Regions from separate parts of the Streptomyces sp. NPDC057694 genome, predicted to be linked through region 1. Evidence: riboswitches for the same ligand, from Rfam matches in the RefSeq annotation. Region 1 holds a riboswitch; each other region holds the start of a gene.

Region 1 (3,198 bases):
GAACTGCTGGGCGAGGCCCCCGCCGATCGCGACTCCGTCGTGCGCGCCGGATCCATGGAGGCGACCGAGGCGGGCGGCTGGACCTATGTCCAGGCCGGCGCCTCCGGCCGCGGGATGCAGGCGCTGCGCGTGCGGGTCCCGTACGGCGCCCAGGGCGACATCGTGCGCGTCCACCCCGGCGAGGAATGGCTCTACGTGCTCGAAGGGCGGCTGCGGCTGCGCCTGGGGGACACCGCCCACCGGCTCGGGCCGGGCGACAGCGCCCACTTCGACTCGCTCACCCCGCACCGCATCGCGGCCGCGGACAGCGGCGGGGCCGAGCTGCTCTTCGTCCACACCCTGCTGCAGAGCCCGACCACCGCACTGTGCCTGGGAGGCATGTCATGAGCGACGCACAGCGGCCCGGTGGCCGCGACATCGAGGACAAGCTGCCGCGCGGTCTCTGGGTGCGGATCGTGATCTACGTATTCGTGGGACACGCCTTCGCCGCGTTCGTCTACCTGCTGTTCACGCTGGGCGGGAACCGCTGAGGCGACCCCGCTCCGGGCTCCGGGCGGATCAGTCCACGAGCCGCTCGCGCAGCCGGTCGCGGTCGGCCTCGCTGAGCTTCAGGCCCTCCGCGAAGTAGCGGTCGGTGGTGCCCCACGTCTGCTCGATGGTGTCGAAGGCCGCGTGGAGGTACTCGGCGCGGGCGTCGAAGAGCGGTGAGAGCAGCTCCATGATCTCGGGGGAGTAGGCGTCGCCCGACCCGCTGCCCCGGCGGACCTTGTAGCGGCGGTGCTTCTCGTTCGACTTCAGGTAGTCCGCTTCGATGGCGTCCCGCTCGACGCCGACCGCGAGCAGCGTCACGGCGATCGACAGCCCCGCGCGGTCCTTGCCTGCCGCGCAGTGCATCAGGGCGGGCGTGCTGTCCTCGGCCATCGCGTGCAGCACCCGGCTGTGCTCGCCGGTGCGGTCGCCGATGATGGACCGGTACGAGGTGATCATGCGCTGCGCCCCTCGCCCGTCGGAGAGCAGGGCGCGCAGCTGGTCGAGGTCGCCGTCGCGGACCATCTTCCAGAACTCGGCGCCGTCGGCCGGGTCGGACAGTGGCAGATTCACATTGCGCACGCCGGGCAGCTCGACATCGGCGCCCTCCAGCTTCTGGTCCGCCGCGTTGCGGAAGTCGAAGACGGTGTGCAGGCCGAGGGAGGACAGGAACGTCGCGTCCTCGGCGGTGGCGTGCGCGAGGTGACCGCTGCGGAAGAGCACGCCGGGCCGCACCCGCCCGCCGTCCACGGTCGGCAGGCCGCCCACGTCGCGGAAGTTGCGCACTGCGGTCAGCTCGGGCTCGGTGGACGGGGCGTGCTGCGTCACGGGGGCTCCTCCGAATTCGGGCGCTCCGGCGCCGCTCGCCGGTGGGCCTGCACCTGACGATACGACATGGATTCCGCAGGCAACCATCCGTCTGTTATGTCCAGTTCTGGGTCAACTGTCCCTAAGTGAGCGGGGATTGTGGACGTCCGCGTGAGCGGGCTCATAGAGGTGACGGTGCGTGGTTGTTCTCGTGGCGGCCGGACGACGGAATTCCCGCAGGTATGGCGCTGGTAAAGGAGAAGAGGCGACAGAGGGTCACACAGAAATCTCTCAGATGATCAATGAAAGCCCCGGAATTCGAATTCGATGTTTGTCGCGGCCGGTTCCGCTGCCTTACGGTCACCCATCACACCGGACGGAACGCCTAATCCTGCCGCCGCCCGGAATTCCCACAACGACCCGTGACGGCAGGAGCGGGGGACCCACAGGCAGTACGCCGCCGAGGGATTTCCCGACGTGGCTCGGGGTGCAGCCGGTCTCCTTCCCGGGATCCGGCCGGACATCTCCAGTCCGAACCCGACAGCTCACCTCGCAGGCGACGGAGAGGAAAAGCGTCATGTCCGCACAGGCGAAGCACCGCCGTCCGAAGACCCGCCGCGCCACCCGCGCCGCCGCCCTCGCCACCGTCGGAGGAGCCGCGCTCGCGCTGCCCCTCATCGGCGCCACCGGAGCGCAGGCCGCCGACTCCGGCACCACCACGTACACCGTGAAGTCCGGCGACACCCTGGCGAAGATCGCCCAGAGCCAGGGCGTCGACGGCGGCTGGAAGCAGCTCTACCAGGACAACAAGAGCGTCATCGGCGCCAACGCGTCCCTGATCACGCCCGGCACCAAGCTCACCGTCGGCGGCGCGAGCGGTACGTCCACCACGGCCACCCAGGCGAGCGACACCTCGGGCAGCGGCTACGTGAAGCCGGTCGAGGGGTCCATCGGCACCCAGTACCACTCGTCCGGCGCCATGTGGTCCAGCGGCTACCACACCGGCACCGACTTCATCGTCTCCACCGGCACCTCGGTCAAGGCCGTCAGCAACGGCACCGTCGTCTCGGCGGGCGACGGCGGCGCGTACGGCAACCAGATCGTCATCAAGAACGCCGACGGCTACTACTCCCAGTACGCCCACCTGTCCTCGGTCGGCGTCTCCGCGGGCCAGACGGTCACGGCAGGTCAGCAGATCGGGCTCTCCGGCGCGACCGGCAACGTCACCGGACCGCACCTGCACTTCGAGATCCGCACGACCGCGAGCTACGGCTCGGACGTCGACCCGGTCGCCTACCTGCGCAGCCACGGCGTCACCCTCTGACCTGCGGCACATCTCACGCGACACACGCGTCACACCCGGCTCCCAGATATTCCCTGGGGGCCGGGTGTGTTTTGTCACCACTCGTCAACCCCTGGTTACGGTCGCGTAGGTCACACCTCGGGGTGAAAGATGTGTGGTCGTGGCAAACGAATCGAGAGCACTCACGGACGCAGCGGACCCGGCCGAGACGACGGACACGCACGGCGGCGGCCTGATCCGCTCGTACGCCGCGGTGGGGGACAGCTTCACCGAGGGCGTCGGGGATCCCGGCCCCGACGGGACCTTCGTCGGCTGGGCCGACCGGCTCGCCGTCCTCCTGGACGACCGGGCCCCCGAGGACACCTTCCAGTACGCGAACCTCGCCGTGCGCGGCAAGCTCCTCGACCAGGTCGTCGAGGACCAGATCCCGCGCGCCGTCGAGCTCGCCCCGGACCTGGTGACCTTCGTCGCCGGCGGCAACGACATCATCCGGCCCGGCACCGACCCGGACGACGTGGCCGAGCGCTTCGAGAAGGCCGTGGCCCGGCTCAGCGGGGCCG
Region 2 (3,198 bases), on a different contig from region 1:
CTTCATCGCGGTGCTCTGGACCTGAGACGGTCCGGGCTCCGCTCAGGCGGGGCGCACCACGCTGTGGATCGACGAGGTGCCGTCGTAGTAGATGGACTCCTCGCGCACGTACGCGCCCGGCTTCGGGGCGTGGATCATCATCCCGTCGCCGAGGTAGAGGCCGACGTGGCTGATGTCGTCGTAGAAGAACACCAGGTCGCCGGGCTGGATGTCGGAGAGCGAGACCGTCGTGCCGACCTCGACCTGGTCCCAGGTGGTGCGCGGCAGCGTGATGCCGGCGGCCTTCCAGGCGGCCTGGGTCAGGCCCGAGCAGTCGTAGGAGTCGGGGCCCGTGGCGCCCCACACGTACGGCTTGCCCTCCTGGGCCTTGGCGAAGGCGAGGGCCTGCGCGGCCTTGGCGGCGTAGCCGGACGACGAACCGGACGACCCCGATGACGACCCCGTCGAGCCGGAGCCCGACGCGCCCTCCTGGGCGGCCTTCTCCTCGGCCGCCTTCTGCTTGGCGGCCTCGGCCTCCTTCTGCTGCTGCGCCAGCTCGGCAGCCTTCTTCCGGGCCGCCTCCTCCTTGGCCTTCTCGATCCGCGCGAGCCGCGCCTTCTCCTCGGCGGTCAGCTTGGAGAGCAGCTGCCGCGCGTCGGACAGCTTCGTCTGCACGGCTTCCTTGGAGCTCTGCAGCTCCTCCTGAGAACCGGCGAGCTGGCGCAGGTTCTCCTGCGCCTCGGTGCGCTTCTTCGCCGTCTTGCGCTGCTCGTCCTGGAAGTCGTCGACGGCCTTCTTCTGCTCGTTCGTCATCCGGCTGAGCAGTTGGTCCTGCGCGAAGTAGTCCTCGGGGTTGTCGGCGAGGAACATCGTCGCGGTGTCGCTCATCCCGCCCGAGCGGTACTGCTCGGCGGCGTACCGGCCCAGTTCCTGGCGGGCCTTGTTCATCTTCTCGGTGCGCTGCGCGATGTCGTCGAGGAGCCGGTCGACCTGCTGCTTCTTGCCGGTGGTCTGCTCCTTGGCCGCGTTGTACTTCTGCGTGGCGACCTCGGCCTGGCGGTACAGGGTGTCGACCTTCTTCTGGACCTCTTCCAGGCTCGGCCGGTCCGGCTGCGCGGGAGCGGCCTGCGCCGTCTGCGAGAGCAGGGCGACAGAGGTGAGGGCGGCGGTGGTGATGCCGATCGCGGGGGTCGTGCGAAGACCGCCGGCGAGTCGGGACCGGTTGCGCGGCTTGCGGTGCGACGCCAAGGCTGGCGACTCCTTCCGTCATCCGCCTACCGGGTTAGCTGTCGGGTTCGGGCCAGGAAGGTCGCCCTACGCTCCACCGCCCGGTACTGCCGGGCCGTCGAGCCGATTCACCCCAAGGTCGGTGGGTCCCCGGTTCCCTGCCTCACGGCGTACGGAACTCAGCGGGGGCTGCCCGCTCGCCGCGACGATCGCGGGCGGGGGGACGGACGGCCCGCGCAGCACGGTAGCCAACTCGTGTTGCTGCTGTGAAGGTTGATGTGCGATATGCCCGATACATTTTCGTGACCTTGCTGCGGTCGGGGGACCCGAGGGGTGCCGCGCGTCCATTTCTTGATCGGTTCTCGGTCTGTTTATCCGGCTGTGTGCCGATGTGGCGGCATGATCCGCGGCCGGGGGAGCGGCGAGTGATCTGCGTCATGCGGAACACGCCGCGTCCGCGCTCCCGCACGGCGGCGGAGGCCCGGTATCGCAAAGGCGGCGGCGCTCTGTCAGTGGGGCGGCCTAGACTCGTACGGCGATGAGCAGCCTCTTTGACGACAGTTTCCTGGCCAGCCTCCAGAGCGGCGCGGAGCAGCCCCCGCCGCCGCCCGAGGACCCCGCCCACGACAGCGCGCCGGAGCCGATCCCGGACGATCTGTTCGGCGGGAAGTTCGACGTGCCACCGGCCAGGGACGCGTACTACCGGGACGGCGCCCCGCGCCCGGCCGTCGACGCGGAATCCCTCCTGGAGGGGTTGAACGAGAATCAGCGGGCGGCCGTCGTCCACGGCGGCTCGCCCCTGCTCATCGTCGCGGGCGCCGGCTCCGGCAAGACCCGCGTCCTGACGCACCGCATCGCGTACCTGCTCGCCGAGCGCGGCGTCCACCCGGGCCAGATCCTCGCGATCACGTTCACGAACAAGGCCGCGGGCGAGATGAAGGAGCGCGTCGAGGCCCTCGTCGGCCCGCGGGCCAACGCGATGTGGGTGTCGACCTTCCACAGCGCCTGCGTGCGCATCCTGCGCCGGGAGAGCAAGAAGCTGGGCTTCACGTCCTCCTTCTCGATCTACGACGCGGCCGACAGCAAGCGCCTCATGGCGCTCGTCTGCCGCGACCTGGACCTGGACCCGAAGAAGTTCCCGCCGAAGTCCTTCAGCGCGAAGATCAGCAACCTGAAGAACGAGCTGATCGACGAGGAGGACTTCGCGAGCACGGCGGCCGACGGCTTCGAGAAGACCCTCGCCCAGGCCTACGCGATGTACCAGTCCCGCCTCCGCGAGGCGAACGCGCTGGACTTCGACGACCTGATCATGACGACGGTGAACCTGCTGCGTGCGTTCCCCGACGTCGCGGAGCACTACCACCGCCGCTTCCGCCACGTCATGGTCGACGAGTACCAGGACACCAACCACGCGCAGTACGCGCTGGTCAAGGAGCTGGTGGGCCCGGCCGACAGCGACCCGGCCGAGCTGTGCGTCGTCGGTGACGCCGACCAGTCGATCTACGCCTTCCGCGGCGCCACGATCCGCAACATCCTCGACTTCGAGGAGGACTACGCGGACGCGACGACGATCATGCTGGAGCAGAACTACCGCTCCACGCAGACGATCCTCTCCGCGGCCAACGCGGTCATCGAGCGCAACGAGTCGCGCCGCCCGAAGAACCTGTGGACGAACGCGGGAGCGGGCGCCCAGATCACCGGCTACGTCGCGGACACCGAGCACGACGAGGCCCAGTTCATCGCCGACGAGATCGACCGCCTCACGGACGCGGGCGACGCCCGGGCCGGCGACGTCGCCGTCTTCTACCGGACGAACGCGCAGTCCCGTGTCTTCGAAGAGATCTTCATCCGCGTAGGACTGCCCTACAAGGTCGTCGGCGGCGTCCGCTTCTACGAGCGCAAGGAGGTCAGGGACGTCCTGGCCTATCTGCGGGTGCTCTCCAACCCGGAGGACTCGGTCCCGCTGCGCCGGATCCTGAACGTGCCGAAGCG
Region 3 (3,198 bases), on a different contig from region 1:
CGTACGTGATGTACGTCCTGTACATTTTTTACAGGGGCGGCGTCCACCGCGCCCGGATCGCCATTGGAGGCACCATGACCCGCCCGTCCGGCCGTTATGTCCTGCCCGAGTTCACCGAGCGCACCGCGTCGGGCCAGCGCACGCTCGACCCCTACTCCAAGCTCCTGGAAGAGCGCATCGTCTTCCTCGGGACACCGATCGACGACACCTCGGCGAACGATGTGATGGCGCAGCTGATGCACCTCGAGTACACGGCGCCGGAGCGGGACATCTCGCTGTACATCAACTCCCCCGGCGGCTCGTTCAGCGCGATGACGGCGATCTACGACACGATGCAGTACGTCAGTTGCGAGGTGGAGACGACCTGTCTGGGACAGGCCGCGTCCGTCGCCGCGGTGCTGCTGGCCGCGGGAGCGCCGGGCAAGCGGATGATGCTCCCCGGCTCGCGCGTGGTGCTCGACCAGCCCGCGCTGCCGGAGCCGGCCCAGGGACAGCCCACGGACCTGGAGATCCAGGCCCGGGAAATCATGCGCACGCGGGCGCAGTTGGAGGAGCTGCTCGCACGCCACTCGGGCCGGCCGACGGAGCGGATCAGCGCGGACATCGAGCGGGACACCGTACTCACGGCCCAACAGGCCCTGGAATACGGCCTGGTGGATCACGTCCTGCAGAACCGCAAGAACACGCACGGCGCACCGGGCGCGAGGTGAGGCGGCCGTGTATCCACCGGAACTGCCGCCGCTGCCCGCGCTGACCCGCGCCGAGTGCGAGCTGGTGGACAGCTATCTGGCCGTGGTCGATCTGCTGGCGCGCATCAACCCCGCGCGCGGCGACGACACGTATCGGGGCCTGCGCGCGGCCCAGGCGCTGGTCAGCCGGGCGACGGCGCTCCGGGACGCCCTGACCCTGATGCACCAGCGGGGCGAGAGCCGGGTGCACGCGGCGACCCTGGAGCGGGCGCTGCGCGTTCTGGACGGGGAGAGGCGAACACGGGCAGTCACTTTGCCGCCAGAAAACGTCACCTGACGGACAGTTGAAGTCGTCCGACGTCCTTTGGCGGCCAAGTCGTCCGCGTCCCCTGCGAAACGGCCCAGATGGGGTACCGCCGGATGGCGTAGATGTGCGTAGACCCTGAAGACCGTAAGAGTTGCGCGACGGCGGTAGGCGCATCCCGGAATTTTCGGTTCCGCCCCTGGTGCGGGCATGGTCGCGGCTGGCCGCCGGTTCCCGAAAGCCGCACTGTCCACCTGAACGGGTCAAGCGTGAGGAGCCTCACTTACCGCCGGTTCAGCTCGGCTTTCGCCTCAGAGGTGGGTCAAGATCCCTTCCGACGACAAGCCCCCGCCACCGCGGCGGGGCGGTCCGTGCGGACGCCGAGTCCTGCCGCCGCCCGGATGCCAGGTCGACAGGAGTGGATCGGCAGGAGTGGAGGACCCAGGCACGACGGGCCGCCGCAGCAGCCGCTGCGAGCAGTCCTTGGGGTGAAGCCGCGTCCCGCGGCCGGGCATCTTCGCCAGCCCGAACCCGACAGGTCATCCTTCGCAGGCGGCTGACGAAGGGTTGCGCATGTCCGCGCTCAATCGTGTCCCCTCGCTGCTGACCCGGGCCGGCACCGCCTCGGCCCTGACCCTCGCCGTCGCGAGCGCCGGGCTCATGGTCCCCGGTGCCGCGCCCGAGGCGTCGGCGGCCGTGGCCTCGACCAAGGCACTCCAGGTCGCGGCCTCGAAGAAGGGAGCGCCGTACAAGTGGGGCGCCACCGGGCCGCGCCGGTTCGACTGCTCGGGCCTCACGCTCTACTCGTTCAAGCGGGCGGGCAAGAAGCTGCCCCGCACCGCCGCGCAGCAGTACAACAAGACCCGCCATGTCTCCGCATCCCACCGCAAGCGTGGTGACCTGGTCTTCTTCCACTCCGGCCGGAGCGTCTACCACGTCGGCATCTACGCCGGTAAGGGACGCATGTGGCACTCCCCGAAGACCGGGGACGTGGTGAAGCTGCAGAAGATCTGGACCAAGAGCGTCTGGTACGGCCGGGTGCGCTGACCCGGCACCGTCGCCCCCTTTTCATGGTGGCGGGCCGGGCGCCAGGCCCGCCACCATGCCTCGACCGGCCGGAAGGGGTTACCTGGAGAGCATGGACGAACGGAACGAGACGCCCCTGGAGCGAGCCGACCGGAACTTCGGCGAGCTTCTGCAGGAACTCCGTGTCACGCAGACCGGGGTGCAGTTCCTGTTCGCCTTTCTCCTCACGCTCGCTTTCACCCAGCGCTTTCCCGCACTCGACACGGTGCAGCGCGCCGTCTATGTGACGACGCTGCTCCTCGCGGTCGTGGCGGCCGCGCTGCTGATGGCGCCCGCGGCGCTGCACCGGGTGCTGTTCCAGCTGGGGGCGAAGTCCCGGATCGTACGGGTCTCGTCGCGGCTCGCCGCCTGCGGCATGGCCGCGCTCGCCCTCGCGCTCACGGGTTCGGTGCTGCTCGTGGTCGATGTGACGGTCGGCCGGGGCGGCGGCATCGCCGCGGGCGCCGGAACGTTCCTGGTGTGCGTGGGGCTGTGGGGGGTTCTTCCCGGGCTCCTGCGCCGGTCCCTGGCCGGGCGGGCAGCGCCCCCGGACGACGAGGCGTCCGGCTGACCCGCGCTCAGCGGCTGGCCGGGCGGATGTCTCCGCCGGCCGCGGTGCTCTTCCAGGGCAGTGCGATCCACACCGTCTTGCCGCCCTCGGGCGTCGGACAGACCGAGAGTCTGCCGCCGCACTCGGCCGTGAGACAGCGGATGATGACCATGCCGCGCCCATTGTCCTGCTGCACCGCGGCGGGCAGCCGCTTGGGGTAGCGGGGATGGCTGTCGGTGACGCCGATCCGCAGCCGCTCGTCCCGCTCCAGTTCCAGCTCGACGGTGAAGGTGGGGGACAGACCGCGGGTGTGCTGCACCGCGTTCGTCGCGAGTTCGGAGACGATCAGCCGGACCGTGTCGGCGGTGTCGCCGTCACCCGGCATGCCCCACTCCGTCAGCACGTTGCTCACGTACCTCCGGGCCGTCGAGACCGACGCGGGATCGCTCGGCAGTGTTACTGATGCTTCCTGGTGGTCTGCCATGGCGAAGTCGTCCCTTTCCTGTCGGGGCCGCTCGACCGCCCGCCGCGGATCCTTCATTCACCGGCCCCGGCTACTGCTTCGCGCCAGCGTGCCACTTGGATGCGCT
Region 4 (3,198 bases), on a different contig from region 1:
ATTCCGGCCTCGGTTCTTTTGCGCGTCCGCCACCCGTACGGCCCACACCAGGTCGCCTCCGCCGCGCTCCGCGGGAACCCTTGACGAGACGCCGGAAACCGGGCGCGGACGTGGCAGGAGACGAACGGTGGGGAAGCGCGGAGGGCGGCACAGATCGGTGGCGGACAGCGTCGGCACCCGGTGGTTCCTGCGCGTGCTGCCGGTTCTGCTGATCGTGGGCGGCGCCTGCTACGAGTACGTCACGCCCTCCGGCTTCTCCGGGGCTCCGCTGTTCAGCGCGGCGCCCCTGGTCGCCGCCCCGTTCTTCCCGCTGCGCAGCACGATCCTGGCCGGGCTCGGGTCGATCCTCGCCATCCTCGTCGTGCACTTCAGATACACCCAGCGGGTCGGCACCGACATCGTCACCGAGATGGCCACCGTGGCGACCGTCTGCGTGCTCGCCTGCTTCATCAACCAGATCGTGCGGCGCAGCAACGAACAGCTGGACTCCGCCCGGCGGATCGCGCAGGCCGCCCAGTTCGCCGTCCTGCCCGAACCGGCCGACCGGATCGGCGGCCTCGCCATCGCCGCGCGCTACGAGGCCGCGCAGGCCGGCGCCTTCATCGGCGGTGACCTGTACGCCGTCCAGGACACCCCGCACGGGGTGCGCATCGTCGTCGGTGACGTCCGGGGCAAGGGCATGGGCGCGGTCTCCGCCGTCGCCGTCGTCATCGGGGCGTTCCGGGAGGCCGCCGAGCAGGAGGGCAGCCTGGAGGCGGTCGCCCTGCGCCTGGAGCGGGCCCTGGCCCGCGAGGGCACCCGGCGCGACGGCATCGACGACTTCGAGGGCTTCACCACCGCGGTGCTCGCCGAGATCCCGCACGGCGACTCCCGCGTCCGCGTCGTCAACCGCGGCCACCCCGAGCCGATCCTGCTGCTCGACGACGGCACCGTACACATGATCCCGATCGTCGACGGCGTGGGGGCGCTGCCGCTCGGGATGGGGGAGCTGGGGTCCTGGCCGGACCGGGTCGCCGAGGCCGAGTTCCCGGCGGGGGCGACGCTGCTGCTCTACACCGACGGGCTCTCCGAGGCGCGGGACGCCGCGGGCGTCTTCTACGATCCGGCGGCCCGGCTGTCGGGGCGGATCTTCCCCGGGCCCGAGGAACTCCTCCTCTCCCTCGCCGCCGAGGTGCGCGCGCACACCGGGGGCGGCGCGACGGACGACATGGCGCTCCTCGCCGTACGGCGGCCGTGACTCTCCGCAGATGCCGCGGATAACAATTGACGAACCGTCAGAAACGTGGCCGGTTCACACCGTCGGTCAAGTCGACCCGTTCCGCCCGGCCTTGACCCGTTAAATCCCGGGCCAGGACGTGAACGATCAGTAGGAAGAGCTTGGAATTACTGTCGGCTGTCTATTAACGTTCGATAACGCAGCGCGGTCGTCCCAGCCGTCACCAGCGATGGCTCCGCGCGCACGCGCTTAATCCCGCAAGGGAGCCGGGGAACCACCAACTTGGGGTGAATCGGGCATCTTTTGGTGCTCGTAGGAGACCTTCCTGCTCCGAACCCGTCAGCTAACCCGGTAGGCGAGAAGGAAGGAAAGGAGAGCGCCCCCGTGGCGTCGAACCGGCCTGCCCCCGAGTTCTCCTCATTGAAGGATCCGTCGAACGACGCGTTCGGCCCCCAGCCGGAGAGCTGGGAGGAGTGGAACCCCACCGAGGAGTCCGTCCGCCCCGTCCGCGGCAGGCACCGCGTGGCCCGCCAGCGCGGCGGCCTCGCACGCAGCTCCACCGTTCTCGGCGTCGGCGTGATCGCCGCCGTCGGCGCGGGCGGCATCGCCACCGCGCAGGGCGGCAAGCCCGCCGTCCACATCTCCATGCCGGACCTCTCGGCCGTGAAGGACTCGCTGCCCGCGGCCAAGTCGCTGCCCGGCGTCGGCGCGCTCATATCCGACGGCTCCGACAGCTCCGACTCCGGCGCCGCCGCCACCCCGCTCACCACGGTCGGCAACGGCACGTCGGACGCGGGCGAGGCGCTGCGCACCCGGATCCTGGCCCAGGCCGAGACCCAGCAGGACGCCGCCGACGCCGCCGCGAAGAAGGAGGCCGAGGAGGCCGCCGCCAAGAAGGCCGCCGACGAGGCCGTCGCGAAGAAGGAGGCGGCCGACAAGAAGGAGGCCGCCGCCAAGAAGAAGGCGGAGGAAGAGGCCAAGAAGAAGGCCGAGGCCGAGCGCCTCGCCAAGCTGGCCAAGAGCTTCAAGCTCCCCGTCGCCTCCTACACGATCACCGGCACCTTCGGGCAGCCCGGCGCCATGTGGTCCTCCGGCTATCACACGGGCCTGGACTTCGCCGCTTCCACAGGTACCCCGATCTACGCCGTCCACTCCGGCACCGTCACCGAGGCCGGCTGGGCGGGCGCGTACGGCTACCGCACGGTCATCACCCTCGACGACGGCACCGAGCTGTGGTTCTGCCACCAGTCGTCGATCAATGTCAGCGCCGGCCAGAAGGTCACCACCGGCGATGTCATCGGCCGTGTCGGCGCCACCGGCAACGTCACAGGCCCCCACCTCCACCTGGAGGTCCACCCCGGCGGGGACGCCACCGGCATCGACCCGGCCGCCTGGCTGCGCGAGCGGGGCCTGACGCCCTGAGGGGCCTTCTCCGAGAACTCCGGCGGTCCTGGCGGCAACCCCCCGACGCCAGGGCTGCCGGTTTTGCCTGCCCTTGAGACGCGTACCGCCGTCCCCACGGAATTCCATGCTCCGGAAGGGTGTTGGACTGGAGCATGACTTCTTCCGTACTTCGCCCCCTCGGCTCCTCCGGCCTCGACGTCTTCCCGCTCTGCCTCGGCGGCAACGTCTTCGGCTTCACCGCCGACGAGGCCGCCAGCTTCGAGGTGCTCGACGCCTATGTCGCGGGCGGCGGCAACTTCATCGACACCGCCGACTCGTACTCGTCCTGGGCGCCGGGCAACAAGGGCGGTGAGTCCGAGACCCTCATCGGCCGGTGGGCCAAGGCGCGCGGCCGGCGCGACGACGTCGTCATCGCCACCAAGGTCGGCCGCCACCCCGACTTCCCCGGCCTGCGCGGCGACAACATCAAGGCCGCCGCCGACGCCTCGCTGCGCCGCCTCGACACCGACTACATCGACCTCTACTACACGCACTTCGACGACGACGAGACGATCCCGGTCGACGAGATCATCGGCGCG

What was found. A riboswitch is a leader RNA that binds a small molecule or an ion and turns the genes downstream of it on or off. The one in region 1 is predicted to bind cyclic di-AMP.
Region 2: it holds a riboswitch for cyclic di-AMP, as region 1 does, so the genes downstream of both, ACFVDP_RS11385 (NlpC/P60 family protein) here and ACFVDP_RS05985 (peptidoglycan DD-metalloendopeptidase family protein) in region 1, are expected to answer to the same signal.
Region 3: it holds a riboswitch for cyclic di-AMP, as region 1 does, so the genes downstream of both, ACFVDP_RS13690 (C40 family peptidase) here and ACFVDP_RS05985 (peptidoglycan DD-metalloendopeptidase family protein) in region 1, are expected to answer to the same signal.
Region 4: it holds a riboswitch for cyclic di-AMP, as region 1 does, so the genes downstream of both, ACFVDP_RS17810 (M23 family metallopeptidase) here and ACFVDP_RS05985 (peptidoglycan DD-metalloendopeptidase family protein) in region 1, are expected to answer to the same signal.

The regions. Positions count from the first base shown of each region.
Region 1 covers NZ_JBHVIX010000001.1:1,308,234-1,311,431, reverse strand. Annotated here, with positions in the region: gene ACFVDP_RS06000 (helix-turn-helix domain-containing protein) at 1-387, shown strand, start outside; gene ACFVDP_RS05995 (DUF6126 family protein) at 384-530, shown strand; gene ACFVDP_RS05990 (tyrosine-protein phosphatase) at 559-1,356, opposite strand; cyclic di-AMP (ydaO/yuaA leader) riboswitch at 1,708-1,907, shown strand; gene ACFVDP_RS05985 (peptidoglycan DD-metalloendopeptidase family protein) at 1,913-2,659, shown strand; gene ACFVDP_RS05980 (SGNH/GDSL hydrolase family protein) at 2,871-3,198, shown strand, end outside.
Region 2 covers NZ_JBHVIX010000003.1:337,285-340,482, forward strand. Annotated here, with positions in the region: gene ACFVDP_RS11380 (hypothetical protein) at 1-25, shown strand, start outside; gene ACFVDP_RS11385 (NlpC/P60 family protein) at 43-1,227, opposite strand; cyclic di-AMP (ydaO/yuaA leader) riboswitch at 1,235-1,401, opposite strand; gene pcrA (DNA helicase PcrA) at 1,745-3,198, shown strand, end outside.
Region 3 covers NZ_JBHVIX010000004.1:335,589-338,786, forward strand. Annotated here, with positions in the region: gene ACFVDP_RS13680 (ATP-dependent Clp protease proteolytic subunit) at 75-710, shown strand; gene ACFVDP_RS13685 (hypothetical protein) at 718-1,026, shown strand; cyclic di-AMP (ydaO/yuaA leader) riboswitch at 1,362-1,563, shown strand; gene ACFVDP_RS13690 (C40 family peptidase) at 1,567-2,040, shown strand; gene ACFVDP_RS13695 (DUF6328 family protein) at 2,132-2,629, shown strand; gene ACFVDP_RS13700 (ATP-binding protein) at 2,637-3,092, opposite strand.
Region 4 covers NZ_JBHVIX010000006.1:330,076-333,273, forward strand. Annotated here, with positions in the region: gene ACFVDP_RS17805 (PP2C family protein-serine/threonine phosphatase) at 128-1,237, shown strand; cyclic di-AMP (ydaO/yuaA leader) riboswitch at 1,453-1,589, shown strand; gene ACFVDP_RS17810 (M23 family metallopeptidase) at 1,601-2,638, shown strand; gene ACFVDP_RS17815 (aldo/keto reductase) at 2,773-3,198, shown strand, end outside.